2 regions of the Klebsiella sp. NPDC088457 genome follow, and region 2 is predicted to be linked to the other one. Evidence: predicted binding sites of a transcription regulator. Region 2 holds the regulator's gene; the other holds the start of a gene.

Region 1 (8,577 bases), on a different contig from region 2:
TCCAGTATGTTTATCTCTATGATCCGTCACCATATTCCCAACAGCGTGCGCATTATCGTCCAGATGGCGATTATTGCTTCGCTGGTGATTGTGGTGGACCAGCTGCTGCGCGCTTTTGCCTATGAGACCTCTAAACAGCTGTCGGTATTTGTCGGGCTTATCATTACCAACTGTATCGTGATGGGGCGCGCCGAAGCGTATGCCATGAAGTCGCCGCCGCTGGCCAGCTTTATGGACGGTATTGGCAACGGTCTGGGCTATGGCGCAATCCTGATGATGGTCGGCTTTCTGCGCGAGCTTATCGGCAGCGGCAAACTGTTTGGCATCACCGTGCTGGAGACGGTGCAAAACGGCGGCTGGTATCAGCCGAACGGCCTGTTCCTGCTGGCGCCGAGCGCCTTCTTTATCATCGGTTTGCTGATTTGGGCGCTGCGTAGCTGGAAGCCTGAACAGCAGGAAAAGGAGTAACCGATTATGGCTCATTACATCAGCCTGTTTGTGCGCGCGGTGTTTGTGGAAAACATGGCGCTGGCCTTCTTCCTCGGGATGTGTACTTTCCTGGCGGTCTCGAAAAAGGTCTCGACCGCCTTTGGCCTCGGCCTGACGGTCACCGTGGTGCTGGGTTTGTCGGTGCCTATCAATAACCTGGTCTATAACCTGGTGCTGCGTGACGGGGCGCTGGTGGAAGGCGTCGATTTAAGCTTCCTTAACTTTATTACCTTTATCGGCGTTATTGCGGCCCTGGTGCAGATCCTCGAGATGATCCTCGATAAATATTTCCCGGCGTTATACAACGCGCTGGGGATTTTCCTGCCGCTGATCGCCGTGAACTGCGCGATTTTTGGCGGCGTCTCCTTCATGGTGCAGCGTGACTATAACTTCCCGGAGTCCATCGTGTATGGCTTCGGCTCTGGTATCGGCTGGATGCTGGCGATTGTGGCGATGGCGGGGATCCGTGAAAAAATGAAATACGCCAATGTGCCCGCCGGTCTGCGCGGGTTAGGGATCACCTTTATTACCACGGGTCTGATGGCGCTGGGCTTTATGTCATTCTCCGGTGTGCAGCTATAAGGGCGGAAAGTATGGAAATTATTCTTGGCGTCGTCATGTTCACGCTGATCGTGCTGGTACTGTCAGGGTTGATCCTGGCGGCGCGCTCGAAGCTGGTCAACGCCGGTGACGTGGTCATTGAAATCAATAACGAGGCGGATAAACAGATCCACACGCCAGCGGGCGATAAGTTGCTGAATACGCTATCCAGCAACGGGATCTTTGTCTCCTCCGCCTGCGGCGGCGGCGGTTCCTGCGGCCAGTGTCGGGTGATGGTGAAAGAGGGCGGCGGCGATATCCTGCCGACCGAACTTTCCCATATTACCAAACGTGAGGCGAAAGAGGGCTGCCGGCTGGCCTGTCAGGTCGCGGTGAAGCAAAACATGAAGATCGAACTGCCGGAAGAGATCTTCGGCGTGAAAAAATGGCAGTGCGAAGTTATCTCCAATGATAACAAAGCGACGTTCATTAAAGAGCTGAAGCTGCGCGTGCCGGACGGCGAAGCCGTACCGTTCCGCGCCGGGGGCTATATCCAGATCGAGTGTCCGTCGCACAAGGTGGCGTATGCTGACTTCGACGTGCCGGACGAGTATCGCGCGGACTGGGATAAATTTAACCTCTTCCGCTATGTTTCCGAGGTTAAAGAGCCAACGCTGCGTGCCTACTCGATGGCTAACTACCCGGATGAGAAGGGCATCATTATGCTCAACGTGCGTATCGCCACGCCGCCGCCGCAAGTGCCGGACGCCCCGCCGGGGATCATGTCCTCGTATATCTGGTCGCTGAAAGCCGGCGATAAGGTGACGATTTCCGGGCCGTTCGGCGAGTTCTTTGCCAAAGATACCGAAGCGGAAATGGTCTTTATCGGCGGCGGAGCCGGTATGGCGCCGATGCGTTCGCATATTTTCGATCAGCTCATGCGCCTGCACAGCACGCGTAAAATCAGCTTCTGGTACGGCGCGCGTTCGCTGCGCGAGATGTTCTACGACGATGAGTTTGCCCAGCTGGCCCGTGAAAATCCGAACTTTACCTTCCATGTGGCGCTTTCCGATCCGCAGCCGGAAGATGGCTGGACCGGTCACACCGGCTTCATTCACAACGTGTTGTATGAGAACTATCTGCGCGATCACCCGGCGCCGGAGGACTGCGAGTTTTATATGTGCGGGCCGCCGGTGATGAACGCGGCAGTTATTAAAATGCTGAAAGAGCTTGGCGTCGAGGATGAAAACATCATGCTGGATGACTTTGGAGGTTGATGATGTTGACGGTGTTCGTGGCAACCTTTGTTATTTTCGCGCTGGTGATCCTGGGTATGTCTCTGGGGTATCTGGTTAGACGCAAAAGCATCCAGGGCAGCTGCGGCGGGATTGCCGCGCTCGGGCTGGAAAAGATCTGTGATTGTCCTGAGCCGTGCGATGCGCGGAAAAAACGCATGGCCCGCGAAGCGCAGCGCCAGCAGAGGCGGATCCTCTGATTACGCCTCCTTCTGTCGCCCGGTCGAGAGCAGCGGCGCCGGGCGATATCTCCTGTCCCCTCTTATTTTCCACGTAACAAAAAAGGACCCTACGCCGAGCCGGGGTCGCTCTCTTCTCATCTGACAGAGTTGTGCTGTATACTTGTCCAGTGGTAGGTGAGGGCTAACTATGCGTAAAATCATCCATGTCGATATGGACTGCTTCTTCGCGGCGGTCGAGATGCGTGACAATCCGGCGCTGCGGGATATCCCCATCGCCATCGGCGGTAGCCGGGTGCAGCGAGGCGTGATCAGCACCGCCAACTATCCGGCGCGTCAGTTTGGCGTGCGCAGCGCGATGCCAACCGCGATGGCGCTTAAACTTTGTCCGCATCTGACGCTGCTTCCCGGGCGCTTTGACGCCTATAAAGAGGCGTCGTCCCATATCCGGGAAATTTTCTCGCGCTATACCTCGCTGATTGAACCGCTGTCGCTGGATGAGGCGTTTCTTGACGTCAGCGACAGCGTACACTGTCAAGGTTCAGCCACGCTGATGGCGGAAGAGATCCGCCAGACGATCTATGACGAACTTCAACTGACCGCCTCTGCCGGTATCGCCCCGGTAAAGTTTCTGGCGAAAATTGCCTCCGATATGAATAAACCCAACGGCCAGTTTGTGATTGCGCCGCACCAGGTGGCGGAATTTGTGAAAACGCTGCCGCTGGCAAAGATCCCCGGCGTGGGCAAAGTTTCTGCCGCAAAACTGGAAAATATGGGATTGCGTACCTGCGAGGATGTGCAGAAAAGCGATCTGGCGATGCTGCTCCGCCGCTTTGGTAAATTTGGCCGGATCTTATGGGAGCGCAGTCAGGGGATCGATGAGCGGGAAATCAACAATACGCGGCAGCGTAAATCACTTGGCGTCGAGCGTACGCTGGTGGCGGATATCCACGAATGGGCCGAGTGTGAGGCGATTATCGAGAACCTGTATCAGGAGCTGGAGAGACGGCTGGTGAAGGTCAAGCCGGATCTGCTGATTGCCCGCCAGGGCGTAAAACTGAAATTCAATGATTTTCAGCAGACCACTCAGGAACACGTCTGGCCGCGGCTGAATAAAGATGATTTGCTCGCCACTGCCTGCAAAGCCTGGCATGAACGGCGGGGCGGCCGCGGCGTGCGGCTGGTGGGGCTACATGTGACGTTGCTCGATCCCCAGCTGGAGCGGCAGCTGGTACTGGGATTATGACGATGCCGATTATCAGGCCATACCGGGCTGACGACTTTTCTGCCCTGGTCACCATTTTTCTACGCGCGGTCCGGGAGACCGCCTGCCACGATTATTCTCCGGCGCAAATTGCCGCCTGGGCGCAGGTCGATGAGGCGCGCTGGCGGCAAAAAATACAGCACTCCTGGATAGGAGTGGCGGTGCTTGACCAGCAGGTCGTTGGGTTTATTACCGCCGTGGGCTGCCATATCGACTTACTGTTTGTCGCGCCGGACTACGGCCGTCGTGGCGTGGCCAGCGCGCTGCTCAGGGAACTGTTTGTGCAGATACCGCAGGGGACGCTAACGGTTGAGGCCAGTATCACGGCGAAACCGTGCTTTGAGCGTCATGGTTTCAGGGTGGTGGAAGAACAGCAGGTGGAAGCCCGTGGCGAGAGGTTTATCAATTATCTGATGGCGAAGGTGAGAGGGCCCGGATAAGGCGCAACGCGCCGCCACCCGGGCTCTCTTTTCTGGCAGGAGCTTACTTCGCCGGAATAGCTTTCAGCAGTTCAGTCAGCAGCGTCCAGTACTGGCCAACGCTCTCGATATGCACCTGCTCATCCGGGGAGTGCGGGCCGGTAATGGTTGGCCCGATGGAGACCATATCCATATTCGGATACGGTTTCTTGAACAGGCCGCACTCCAGACCGGCGTGAATGATCTGGATATTCGGCGTCTTGTTGAACAGACGCTGGTAGGTTTCACGCACCAGATGCATCACCGGTGAGTTCGCATCCGGCTGCCAGCCGGGGTATGCGCCTTTGGCTTCGGTTTTCGCGCCCGCCAGTTTACCCAGTGAATCCAGCATGCTAACAACATAGTCTTTACCGCTGTCGATCAGCGAACGGATCAGGCAGTGAATCTGGACATTGTCATCGGTCATGGTGACGACGCCAACGTTCAGGGAGGTTTCAACCACCCCTTTGGCCACGTCAGAGTTGCGGATCACGCCGTTTGGCGTGGCGTTCAGCAGACGCACGAAGCTGTCGCGGGATTGCGCCGTCAGCGCCGCTTTGTCATTGGCGGCGGCATCCAGCAGCAGCAGCAGGTTCTTCTCTTTTGCCGCCAGTTCGTTTTTCAGAATTTCCTGGAAGGCATTGACCCGCGCTTTCAGCGCATCGACTTTATCAGCCGCGACGGCGATGGTGGCGAACGCTTCACGCGGAATCGCGTTGCGCAGGGTGCCGCCGTTGAAATCCACCAGACGCAGATCCAGCTCCTGGGCATAATCTGCCAGCAAACGGGCCAGCAGCTTGTTGGCGTTGCCCAGACCCACGTGGATTTCACCACCGGAGTGGCCGCCTTTCAGCCCTTTTAAGGTCAGCTTAAAGCTCTGGAAATCCGCCGGGAGCGCTTCACGGCTCAGGGCGAGGTTTGAGGTAAAGTCGATACCGCCGGCGCAACCCATATAGATTTCGCCCTCTTCTTCAGAGTCGGTATTAATCAGGATATCGGCCTGCAGCCAGTTCGCCTGCAGACCAAATGCGCCGTCCATACCGGCTTCTTCGGTCATGGTCAGCAGCACTTCCAGCGGACCGTGAACCACGCTGTCATCGGCCAGCACCGCCAGTGCGGAAGCCATACCGATGCCGTTATCCGCACCGAGGGTGGTACCGCGCGCTTTGACCCACTCGCCGTCGATGTATGGCTGGATCGGATCTTTGGTAAAGTCATGCACGGTATCGTTGTTTTTCTGCGGAACCATGTCGAGGTGCGCCTGCAGAACAACCGGTTTACGGTTTTCCATACCGGCAGTGGCGGCCTTACGAATCAGAATGTTGCCAACCTGGTCGCGTTCTGCGTGTAACCCTTTTTCTTTTGCCCAGCCCATGATGTGTTCAGCGAGTTGTTCTTCGTGATAGGACGGATGGGGAATGGAGCAGATTTTGGCAAAAATATCCCATAGCGGTTGCGGGGATAATTGAGACAATTCAGACACGATGAGTCTCCTTACGATCGCCTGCAAAAGTCTTTTACAGGTCGAGGGTTAGCAATAAAAAGTACCACAAGCGCAGGCTTGCGCAGTGGGGTTGAGAATACCACTTTCCACGCGGACTGGTAGTGTAAACAACGCAAAAAGCGTCGCTATGGCCGCTTAACACTGGTTTTTAGCGCGTCAGATCTCTATAATCTCGCGCAACCATTTTCCCCCTCGAACATCATTTAAGCCGTATAACACAGGCTGGGACACTTCACATGAGCGAAAAATACGTCGTCACCTGGGACATGTTGCAGATTCACGCCCGCAAACTGGCCAATCGTCTGATGCCTTCTGAACAATGGAAAGGCATTATTGCCGTGAGCCGCGGCGGTCTGGTGCCGGGCGCATTGCTGGCGCGTGAACTGGGTATTCGTCATGTTGATACCGTTTGCATCTCCAGCTACGACCATGACAACCAGCGCGAGCTGACCGTCCTGAAACGTGCTGAAGGTGATGGTGAAGGCTTCATCGTGATCGATGACCTGGTCGACACCGGCGGTACCGCCGTCGCTATTCGCGAAATGTACCCAAAAGCACATTTTGTCACCATTTTCGCTAAACCGGCGGGTCGCCCGCTGGTTGATGATTATGTTGTTGATATTCCTCAGGATACCTGGATTGAACAACCGTGGGATATGGGCGTGGTGTTCGTACCGCCGATCTCAGGTCGTTAATTGATAAGGTCAGTGCTATTTACCACGCCCGGTTATGCCGGGCGTGGTTTTTTTTACCCGTATGCAGGTTACAATAGCCTGAGTGGCAACATGATGGAGGCTGCACATGTCCCAGGCTAACCTTAGCGAAACGCTGTTTAAACCTCGATTCAAACATCCCGAAACCTCGACGCTGGTGCGCCGGTTTGCCTCCGGTGCGCCACAGCCGATCCACTCTGCGCTCGACGGTAGCAACGTCGACCACTGGTATCGCTTGATCAATCGTCTGATGTGGGCCTGGCGCGGCGTGTCGCCGCAGGAGATCCTTGACGTGCAGGCACGCATTGTCATGAGCGATGCGGAGCGTACGGATCCGGAACTTTACGACACCGTGGTGGGGTATCGCGGCGGCAACTGGATTTTTGAATGGTCTAAGCAGGCGATGGCCTGGCAGCAGAAGGCCGGCCAGGAAGACGATCCGATAGCGAGCGGTCGTCACTGGCTGCGGGCGTCGAACCTCTACAGTATTGCCGCCTACCCGCATATTAAAGGTGATGAGCTGGCCGAACAGGCGCAGGTGCTGGCCTATCGCGCGTATGAAGAGGCGGCCCGACGCCTGCCGGGCGAACTGCGCGAGCTGGAGTTCCCGATTCCCGGCGGTGCGCCGGTGACCGGTTTTTTACATATGCCGAAAGGTGAAGGCCCGTTCCCGGTGGTGCTGATGTGCGGCGGCCTGGATGCGCTGCAGACGGACAACTACAGCCTGTATGAGAACTACTTCGCGCCGCTGGGGATCGCCATGTTGACTCTGGATATGCCCTCGATCGGCCTCTCGTCGAAATGGAAGCTAACCCAGGAAACCAGCCAGCTGCATCAACATGTGCTGAGGCATTTACCGAACGTCCCGTGGGTCGATCATACCCGGGTGGCGACCTTTGGTTTCCGTTTTGGCGCCAATATCGCCGTGCGTCTGGGCTATCTGGAGCCACAGCGTTTAAAAGCGGTGGCCTGTCTCGGTCCGGTGGTGCACAACCTGCTGGTGGATCCGCTGCATCAGGGCCGGGTTCCGGAAATGTATCTCGACGTTCTGGCGTCGCGCCTGGGGATGCATGATGCTTCCGACGAGGCGCTGCGCGTCGAACTGAACCGCTATTCATTAAAAACCCAGGGGCTTCTGGGGCGCCGCTGCCCGACGCCGATGCTATCCGGCTTCTGGAAAAACGATCCTTTCAGCCCGGAAGAGGAGTCTCGTTTAATCACCTCGTCATCTGCCGATGGCAAACTGCTGGAGATCCCATTTAAGCCCATTTATCGCAATTTCGATCACGCATTGCGACAGATTGCCCGCTGGATCAACCATAGATTTAGTTAATATATTGCTAAATTTTATTGATTTGGTAAAACAGTTGCATCACTAAAGGAGATCGCAATGACGTTACCGAGTGGACACCTGAAGAGTAAGCTGATTAAGAAATTCACGGCTCTTGGCCCCTATATTCGCGAAGAGCAGTGTGAAGACAACCGCTTCTTTTTCGATTGCCTGGCAGTCTGCGTCAATGTCAAACCGGCGCCGGAAAAACGGGAGTTCTGGGGATGGTGGATGGAGATGGAAGCGCAGGAATCACGCTTTACTTACAGCTATCAGTTTGGTTTGTTCGATAAAGAAGGGGTCTGGCGACCGGTCGCTATCGACGACCCTGAAGTGAGCGAGAAACTGGAAAAAACGCTGCGTGATTTCCGCGAACGAGCTAACGCGCTGCTGGCGACATTCAGCCTGAAGCTGGAACCCGCCGACGACTTTAGTGAACCCATCAGGCTGCGGGCCTGATATCTGCCCTATCCGTCCGGTTACCCCTGCCGGGCGATATGTCGTTCATCGGCGGCGGTGATGGCAACATCCGGTGAACGGGTCAGGGGAAGAAAAACCGCTTCCCCTGAGAGCGCTTTTTACCAGACCACGTCGTGACAATGTTGGCTGCTTGCGGCGGCAACATTGTTAAGACGGGCCGCGGATACGGCCAGCTTATTTATCGAGCTCTGCGCTCATCATCACTTTATTCCCCATCCGGGCGCTGGTGATTTTATACTCGGTGGCATTCAGCTCTTTCGCTTTTTTGGCAATTGCCGCTTCTGCGGAATCCAGAGTATTGCCTGTGGCCGTCACGGTCTGCGCG
Region 2 (8,577 bases):
TGATTGAGGCGCACGGCCTGTGCGCTGGCTGCGTCGAGGTCGAAGCCTGCAGCACGCCAGGGCACTGCCATCACGACCATACGATTCAGAGCAAAAAGAAAGCCCGCTGAGGCAATCGCCGCAGCGGGAATCAAAGGGTCGTCGGCACATCCCTGTACCGCTCTGGCAGGCAACAACAAAGGGGTAATACGCTAAAACTCTTCGCTACCAGCGGTGGTCGTTTTTGCTTTCCCAGTCAGACACTTCTTTCTCAGCCTGATCTCTGGCGTATCCGTAACGCTCCTGGATTTTCCCCACCAGCTGGCCACGCTTACCTTCAATGACCGTCATGTCATCATCGGTCAGCTTGCCCCATTGTTCTTTTGCTTTACCTTTCAACTGTTTCCAGTTACCGCCGATTTCGTCTTTGTTCATAGTGCCATCCTCATCGTTCGGTGGGTTTACAGCCCGCTGTGTGCCGGACGTACTGTTAACTATAGATGAGAATTCTGGATTAAATTTATTATTCGGAATCTTTAACCAGTTACCTGGGGAAAATCGTTACGAAAACCAGGTTCCGCGCTGCCAGTGCCGACGCCAGATGATCGCCAGCGACAGACCGCGTAGCGCCAGGAAAACCGCCAGCGCCAGCCACAAACCGTGGTTACCGAGAACCGGCAGCGTCAGCAGGGTTACGGCAAAGCCCACCGCCGCCACCGCCATGCTGTTACGCATCTCGGCCCCGCGCGTTGCGCCGATAAACATGCCATCGAGCAAATAACACCAGACGCCAATGACCGGTAAAATCATCTGCCAGAACAGGTAGCGATCGGCCAGCTGCTGAAGCGAAGGCAACGAGGTTAGCAGTGCGATAATCTGTTGCCCCGCGACGGCATAAATCAGGGCAAAGAGCAGCGCCACCATTCCCGACTGGCGGCAGGCCGCGCGCCAGACCTCAAGCAGCCGGCTGCCGTCGCGTGCGCCGTACGCCTGCCCGGAGTGGGCTTCCACCGCATAGGCAAAACCGTCCAGCGCGTAGGCGGTGAAGGTCAGCAAGGTCATCAGGAGAGCGTTGACGGCGACAATCTCGCCGCCCAGTCGGGTGCCGAAGACGGTCACCGCGCCAAAGCAGAGTTGCAGCAGCAGGGAGCGCAGCATGATATCGCGGTTCAGCGCCAGCAGGCGGCGCAAATCTCCGCGCCAGGCGCTTTTCAACATGGCAAATGAGACCCCGCGCAGCGCCAGCACACGCCTTGCCATCAGCAGCCCGATGAGAAAGGTGGCATATTCGGCCGTCACCGTCGCCAGCGCGGCCCCTTGCACATTCATATGCAGGCCCATCACCAGCCACAGGTCGAGGACGATATTCAGCAGGTTGCCAACGACCAGCAGGATTACCGGCGCACGAGCGTACTGTACTCCCAGCAGCCAGCCGAGCAGCACCAGGTTTGCCAGCGAGGCCGGGGCGCTCAGCCAACGGATGTCAAGGAAGCGCCGCGCCTGTTCCAGTACCGCGTCATTGCCGCCGACAATATGCAGCGCCAGATCGATTAGCGGAGTCCGGAACAGGACAATCAGCAGACCGGCCGCTAATGCCAGCCCAAGCGGCTGTACCAGCGCCCGCGCCAGGCGGAGGGGATCTTTTGCGCCAAAGGCCTGGGCCGTCAGCCCGGTGGTGCTCATCCGCAGGAACAGCAGCAGCATGAAGAGAAAACTGGTCGCCGTCGCACCGACCGCCACGCCGCCGAGGTAAACCGGGCTATCGAGGTGGCCAATCACGGCGGTATCAACCAGCCCCAGCAGCGGGACGGTGATATTGGAGAAAATCATCGGTAGCGCCAGGCGCCACAGGGCCTTGTCAGCGGCGTGAAAGAACATGAGAAAGAGCCTGACCGAGGAGGAAAGACGGCGCAGCATCATGCATCAGATGATGCTGCGTGGGGAAGGCGTTACAGCCACTCGCCGTTGCGAATTACGCCAACGGCCAGCCCTTCAATAGTGAAGTTTTGTTCGCGCAGATTCACCACGATAGGTGAAAATTCGCTATTTTCTGGCAGCAGTTCGACGATGTTACCCTGCTTTTTCAGCCGTTTAACGGTAACTTCTTCGTCAATGCGCGCCACGACAACCTGCCCGTTACGCACGTCCTGCGTTTTATGTACCGCCAGCAGGTCGCCATCGAGAATTCCGATGTCTTTCATCGACATGCCGCTAACCCGCAGCAGAAAATCGGCGTTCGGCTTGAACATCGCCGGGTCAACCTGGAAGTGACCTTCGATATGCTGCTGGGCCAGCAGCGGCTCACCGGCAGCGACGCGGCCAATTAGCGGCAGACCGGGTTCTTCTTCCGTCAGCAGACGAATACCGCGGGAAGCGCCGGAGATAATCTCGATCGCGCCTTTACGCGCCAGCGCTTTCAGGTGTTCTTCCGCCGCGTTGGGAGAACGGAACCCCAAGCGCTGAGCAATTTCCGCACGCGTTGGCGGCATGCCCGTCTGGCTGATGTGATCCCGAATGAGATCGAACACCTCTTGCTGCCTGGTCGTTAACGCTTTCATCCCGCCCCCTGGGTGTATATACAGTTATGCTGTGAGTATATACAGCTAACGGTGATTTTGGAATCAAATTTCACACAAAAATCAGCAGATTCTTTCCATTCTGCGCCCCTGGGAACCTATCCTGGCCGGCGTTCTGCCGCCGACGCGTGCGCACCGCGCCGCCGGGGATCGCGCTCGCCCCTGAACCAACGAGCCGACAGCAAAGCCGCGCGGGCCGCAATTTTAGTGATAGCGAGCCCACAGTAAGAGCGCCCAGGTTATTAGCGCGATCCCGATCGCCAGCAAGACCGCCGCGGACCCCATATCTTTTGCGCGTCCGGACAGCTCGTGGTGCTCCGGGCCAATTCGATCCACCACCGCCTCAATCGCGCTATTAAGAATTTCGACTATCATCACTAACAGGACCGAGCCGATCAGCAGTACCCGCGTGATGGCATCAACGTCCAACCAGCAGGCGATCGCCACGGCAATAATGGCAGCGACGCCTTCCTGACGAAATGCGGCCTCATTCATCCATGCCGCACGGAACCCTTTCCAGGAATAACCTGCCGCTTTAATGATTCGGGTTAACCCGGTGGTATTATTGGCCATCAAAAGAACCTTTTTATGTAAATGACGTCAATGAGTGTACGCGTTTGCCGCGTGGCAACGGAAATTCTGCGCGCTTTCTGTTATTCTTGCCGCGCATTTGCATGATTAACCAGAGGCTTCACATCGTTTATGTCCGGCTGGCAACGAATTTACTATAAATTACTGAATTTACCATTGCGGGTGCTGGTAAAAAGCAAGTCTATTCCCGCAGAACCTGCTCAGGAACTAGGGCTGGATACCTCGCGTCCTATCATGTACGTCCTGCCCTATAACTCGAAGGCGGACCTGCTGACCCTGCGCGCCCAGTGCCTGGAGCACGATTTACCCGATCCGCTTGAACCGCTGGAGATCGACGGCGCCCTGCTACCACGCTACGTATTTATCCACGGCGGCCCGCGCGTATTCACCTACTACACGCCGAAAGAAGAGTCCATCAAGCTGTTCCACGACTACCTGGATCTGCACCGCAACCATCCCAATCTGGACGTGCAAATGGTGCCGGTGTCGGTGATGTTTGGTCGTGCGCCAGGACGGGAAAAGGGCGAGGTGAATCCACCGCTGCGTATGCTGAACGGTATTCAGAAATTCTTCGCCGTCCTGTGGCTGGGCCGCGACAGCTTTGTCCGCTTCTCGCCGCCGGTCTCGCTGCGCAGAATGGCCACCGAGCACGGTACCGATAAAATTATCGCCCAGAAGCTGGCCCGCGTCGCACGTATGCACTTCGCACGTCAGCGCCTGGCCGCCGTAGGCCCGCGTCTGCCGGCGCGTCAGGATCTGTTCAATAAGCTGCTGGCGTCGAAAGCCATCGCCCGGGCGGTGGAAGATGAGGCGCGCAGCAAGAAAATTTCCCATGAGAAGGCGCAGCAGAACGCCATCGCGCTGATGGAAGAGATCGCCGCTAACTTCTCCTACGAGATGATTCGCCTGACCGACCGCGTGCTCGGCTTTACCTGGAACCGCCTGTATCAGGGGATTAACGTCCATAACGCCGAGCGCGTGCGTCAGCTGGCGCATGAAGGGCACGAAATTGTCTATGTCCCGTGCCACCGTAGCCACATGGACTACCTTCTGCTCTCGTATGTGCTGTATCACCAGGGTCTGGTGCCGCCGCATATCGCCGCCGGTATCAACCTGAACTTCTGGCCGGCAGGGCCGATTTTCCGCCGCGGCGGCGCGTTCTTTATTCGCCGTACCTTTAAGGGCAATAAGCTCTACTCGACGGTGTTCCGCGAATATCTCGGTGAATTGTTCAGCCGGGGTTACTCCGTAGAGTACTTCGTTGAAGGCGGGCGCTCGCGTACCGGCCGTCTGCTGGATCCGAAAACCGGCACGCTGTCGATGACCATCCAGGCGATGCTGCGCGGCGGTACCCGGCCGATTACCCTGGTGCCCATCTATATCGGCTACGAGCACGTGATGGAAGTCGGCACCTATGCGAAAGAGCTGCGCGGCGCGACCAAAGAAAAAGAGAGCCTGCCGCAGATGCTGCGTGGGCTGAGCAAGCTGCGTAATCTCGGCCAGGGCTATGTTAACTTCGGCGAACCGCTGCCGCTGATGACCTGGCTCAATCAGCACGTTCCGGACTGGCGCGAGTCTATCGACCCTATCGAAGCCGTGCGCCCGTCGTGGCTGACGCCGTCGGTGAACAGCATTGCCGCCGATCTGATGGTGCGCATCAACAACGCCGGCGCGGCGAATGCCATGAACCTGTGCTGTACCGCCCTGCTGGCTTCTCGCCAACGTTCGCTGACCCGCGAGCAGCTGACGCAGCAGCTGGAGTGCTACCTCGATCTGCTGCGTAACGTCCCGTACTCGCCAGATGCCACCACGCCAGCGGCGTCCGCCGGTGAACTGATCGATCACGCGCTGAAGATGAATAAGTTCGAGGTCGAGAAAGACACCATCGGCGACATCATCATTCTGCCGCGCGAGCAGGCGGTGCTGATGACCTACTATCGCAACAACATCGCCCATATGCTGATGATGCCGTCGCTGCTGGCGGCGATAGTGACCCAGCATCGTCGTATCACCCGCGCGGAAGTGCTGCGTCACGTTGAGATGTTCTATCCGCTGCTGAAGGCCGAGCTGTTCCTGCGTTGGGAGAAAGAAGAGCTGGCGGGCGTTATCGATGCGCTGCTGGCTGAAATGCAGCGCCAGGGGCTGATTATTCTGAGCGATGATGAGGTAAGCATCAATCCGTCTCACTCCCGCTCCCTGCAGCTGCTGGCCGCCGGCGCGCGTGAAACGCTCCAGCGTTACGCCATTACCTTCTGGCTGCTGAGCGCGAACCCGTCGATTAACCGCAGCTCGCTGGAGAAAGAGAGCCGCACCGTGGCCCAGCGTCTGTCGGTGCTGCACGGCATCAACGCGCCGGAGTTCTTCGATAAGGCGGTATTCAGTACGTTAGTGCTGACGCTGCGCGACGAGGGCTATATCAGCGATACCGGCGATGCTGAGCCGGAAGAGACGCTGAAGGTTTATCAGATGCTGGCAGCGTTGATTACCTCTGACGTTCGTTTGACGATTGAAAGCGCCACCCAGGATGAAGCGTAACGCCTGAGGCTTGCTCTCCTCTCCCCCCGCTAGCCGGGGGGAGAAGGCAGAGAGCGGCTACTGCAGATAGCTCATCGCCAGACCGAGAAACAGCACCAGCCCGACGTAGTTATTGTTTAAAAACGCTTTAAAGCAGTCATCACGTTCCCGACGGAAGATCAGCTTCTGCTGCCAGAAAAACAGCCCCGCCGCGATAAACAGCGACCAGTAATATTCCCAGTGCAGCCCATTCAGCCAGCCGATGGCGGCCATCAATACCAGCACCCCAACCTGCAGAATGCCGATAATCAGGCGGTCATGCTCACCAAACAAAATCGCCGTCGATTTAATACCGATTTTGATGTCGTCATCCCGATCGACCATCGCATACTGGGTATCATAGGCCACCGCCCACAGAATATTGGCGAGGAACATCAGCCAGCAGCTGAGCGGTAACGCTTCGCTGACCGCCGAGAAGGCCATCGGAATCGACCAGCCGAACGCCGCCCCCAGCACCACCTGCGGCAGGTGGGTATAGCGTTTCATGAACGGATACACCCACGCCAGCGCCAGCGCCGCCACCGAGAGCAGGATAGTCATAGTGTTTAAGGTCAGCACCAGCAAAAACGAAAGCACAACCAGAACGACAAACAGCAGCCGGGCTTCTTTTTCGGTGACGTCACCGCTGGGCAGCGGACGGCGGGCGGTGCGTTTAACATGGCCGTCAAACTTCCGGTCGGCATAATCATTCACCACGCAGCCGGCGGCGCGCATCAGCCAGACGCCAGCGACAAAAACGGCCAGGATCCACAGCGGCGGGATCCCCGGCGTCGCCACCCATAGCGCCCACAGCGTCGGCCACAGCAGCAGCAGCGCGCCGATCGGTTTGTCAGTCCGCATCAGGCGATGAAACGCCAACAGCTTATTCTGCGTCAGACTCCTCTCCATTTTCTCTTCCTCTTAATACAACGGCGACGCAGGCAGAAAAAGCTCTGTCAGCAGCAGCGGTTTGCCACTCAGCCGCAGGCGGGAACGACGCCCCCATAGCTCTGCATCGCGCCCAATTTCAATAAAATCGCGGGTTAACGTCGACGATGTAAACAGATAACGCCCCAGCGGCGTCTGACCCAGCTGCTGCAGAGCCAGTTCGGGACCGCACAGCGTCGACTCCGGTACGACCGTGCGCCCGGCCAGCCAGGGTTCGCCATTCGCGCAAAGAATAATTTCCCGCAGCCAGTAACGCGCGTCCTCTGGCAACAACGCCGCTTCATCAACCAACGCTTCACGTCCGACGAAACCTTCGTTGACCATGATAACGCTGACCTTTTTCCCTTGTTGCTCAAAGCGTTTGGTCATTGAGTCTTCCAGCAACAGCCAGTCACGCAGGTGCGCTTCCAGCGGGGGGATCGCGGCAAAATAGCGCAGCGCACGCAGTTGCGTAAGCGCAGGATGTGACATGCCTGATTCTCCGGTACATAACATGAGAGCATTGTATCGCAGAATCGGCGAATCAGGGCGGGCAAACCGTTAAGATACGATCATCGGCGTAACAGCCATGCAACAGAAGCCGCGCGCGAGAAAAAAAGGTGCGTCCAGGCGGACGCACCTAAAGGCTGTGCCTAAACATCAGCATTGTGGGGAGACGATCACCCCTTGCCTTTTACACTGCTGATAAAGGTGGAACGAGCAGATTTCGAGCCGAGGCGCTCAGCTTCGTTCATCAGTTTGAGGGCTTTGTCGATATCACCTTTCGCCACGGCCTGCTTGATGCCGTTGTTAAAGTAAGTTTCCGTATCATCCAGCATCGGTTCGCTTTTCGCAGCAGGCGCTGGCGCGGCGACCGGTGCGGCGACTGGCGCGCTATAGACCGGCGCCGCCGTATTACCTACGGTGACAGGACCCGGACCAGAGGAGCCAAACAGCGGCCCGACCAGGACGCTGGAACCTGACGATGTTTTCACTTTCAGGCCCAGCGTGCCTTCAGTGGTATGTTTGGCGATCGGATCCGGAATATCCGGGACCGCATTGCCGGTACCTTTGGCGTAGGCCTTCGCCGGATCGAGTAGCGTAGTCGTCTGCTGGAGGTCTTTATCAGTCGTAAAGACCAGCACATATAACTTTTGTTGCCCGAGGGCTGGCGTCAGGCGCATGACGCCTTCCAGGCGATCGGCACTCATCACCCCCGGCTGTTGGTAAGTGAAGTAGCTGCTGGGGAAAAACGCAGACGGCGTCATATTTTGATCGAAGATCAGCACATTTGGCGCATAGACGCTGGTTTGCTTGTTCACTTCGCTGGTCAGCGTAATGGTCAGCTCACCGATATTCGCCGGGACGCTGTAAGCCGCCACCGGACCGGTAATACCGGGGATATTCAGCGATTGACCTGCCGTCGCTAACCGGGTGGTTTGCGTTTTCGATTGATCGACCGGCGTCCAGGTGAGCTGTTGTAGCGCGGACGCCGGAATAGCCGGTGCGGCAGAGGTATTCTGCGGCACGAAATTCACATCAGCAAAACTGACTGCGGGTACGCTGGCCAGCAGGCCGGCGGACAGGCAGAGGGCAACGAGACTTTTCTTCATTTTCATTGTTATCACCTCAATTCCGATGGCCGAGCGGTAGCCAGGCAATAGCCCGCTGAGCCGAAGATAGAGGGGCTTGCGCCCCTCTTTTGGTCATCACACGTCAGGTTGGTTGGATTACCACCAGATTTCCATCTGGGCGCCGAAGGACCACTCGTCGTTATCACCGCGGCTGGTAGAGAATTGACCGTTGCCGGAAGAGTCAGCGATCGCATAGCGGGTAGAGTTGCCGGCGCTATCTTTGGCATAGCCCCATTTTTCATCCCACTTGGCATAGGTTGCGAAAACGCGGATTGCCGGACGGGACCAGATGCTGTCGCCCGCCTGCCACTGTTGCG

The links. The regulator LexA, encoded in region 2, represses DNA repair genes until DNA is damaged. The targets are predictions, from matches to a motif close to TNCTGTATGTACATACAGNA.
Region 1: a site for LexA is predicted at 2,657-2,676, ahead of dinB (DNA polymerase IV). Genes of this name have one in related genera too.

What each region holds. Positions count from the first base shown of each region.
Region 1 covers NZ_JBJDNH010000037.1:27,691-36,267, forward strand. The annotation lists gene ACI2JR_RS20815 (NADH:ubiquinone reductase (Na(+)-transporting) subunit D) at 1-468, shown strand, start outside; gene nqrE (NADH:ubiquinone reductase (Na(+)-transporting) subunit E) at 475-1,071, shown strand; gene nqrF (NADH:ubiquinone reductase (Na(+)-transporting) subunit F) at 1,083-2,306, shown strand; gene nqrM ((Na+)-NQR maturation NqrM) at 2,309-2,524, shown strand; gene dinB (DNA polymerase IV) at 2,694-3,749, shown strand; gene ACI2JR_RS20840 (GNAT family N-acetyltransferase) at 3,752-4,207, shown strand; gene pepD (cytosol nonspecific dipeptidase) at 4,251-5,708, opposite strand; gene gpt (xanthine phosphoribosyltransferase) at 5,966-6,424, shown strand; gene frsA (esterase FrsA) at 6,531-7,775, shown strand; gene crl (sigma factor-binding protein Crl) at 7,833-8,231, shown strand; gene ACI2JR_RS20865 (YdgH/BhsA/McbA-like domain containing protein) at 8,427-8,577, opposite strand, start outside.
Region 2 covers NZ_JBJDNH010000009.1:39,193-47,769, reverse strand. The annotation lists gene zur (zinc uptake transcriptional repressor Zur) at 1-110, shown strand, start outside; gene ACI2JR_RS07710 (CsbD family protein) at 205-414, opposite strand; gene dinF (MATE family efflux transporter DinF) at 541-1,857, opposite strand; gene lexA (transcriptional repressor LexA) at 1,929-2,537, opposite strand; gene ACI2JR_RS07695 (diacylglycerol kinase) at 2,760-3,128, opposite strand; gene plsB (glycerol-3-phosphate 1-O-acyltransferase PlsB) at 3,258-5,681, shown strand; gene ubiA (4-hydroxybenzoate octaprenyltransferase) at 5,739-6,608, opposite strand; gene ubiC (chorismate lyase) at 6,621-7,118, opposite strand; gene malM (maltose operon protein MalM) at 7,307-8,245, opposite strand; gene ACI2JR_RS07670 (maltoporin) at 8,357-8,577, opposite strand, start outside.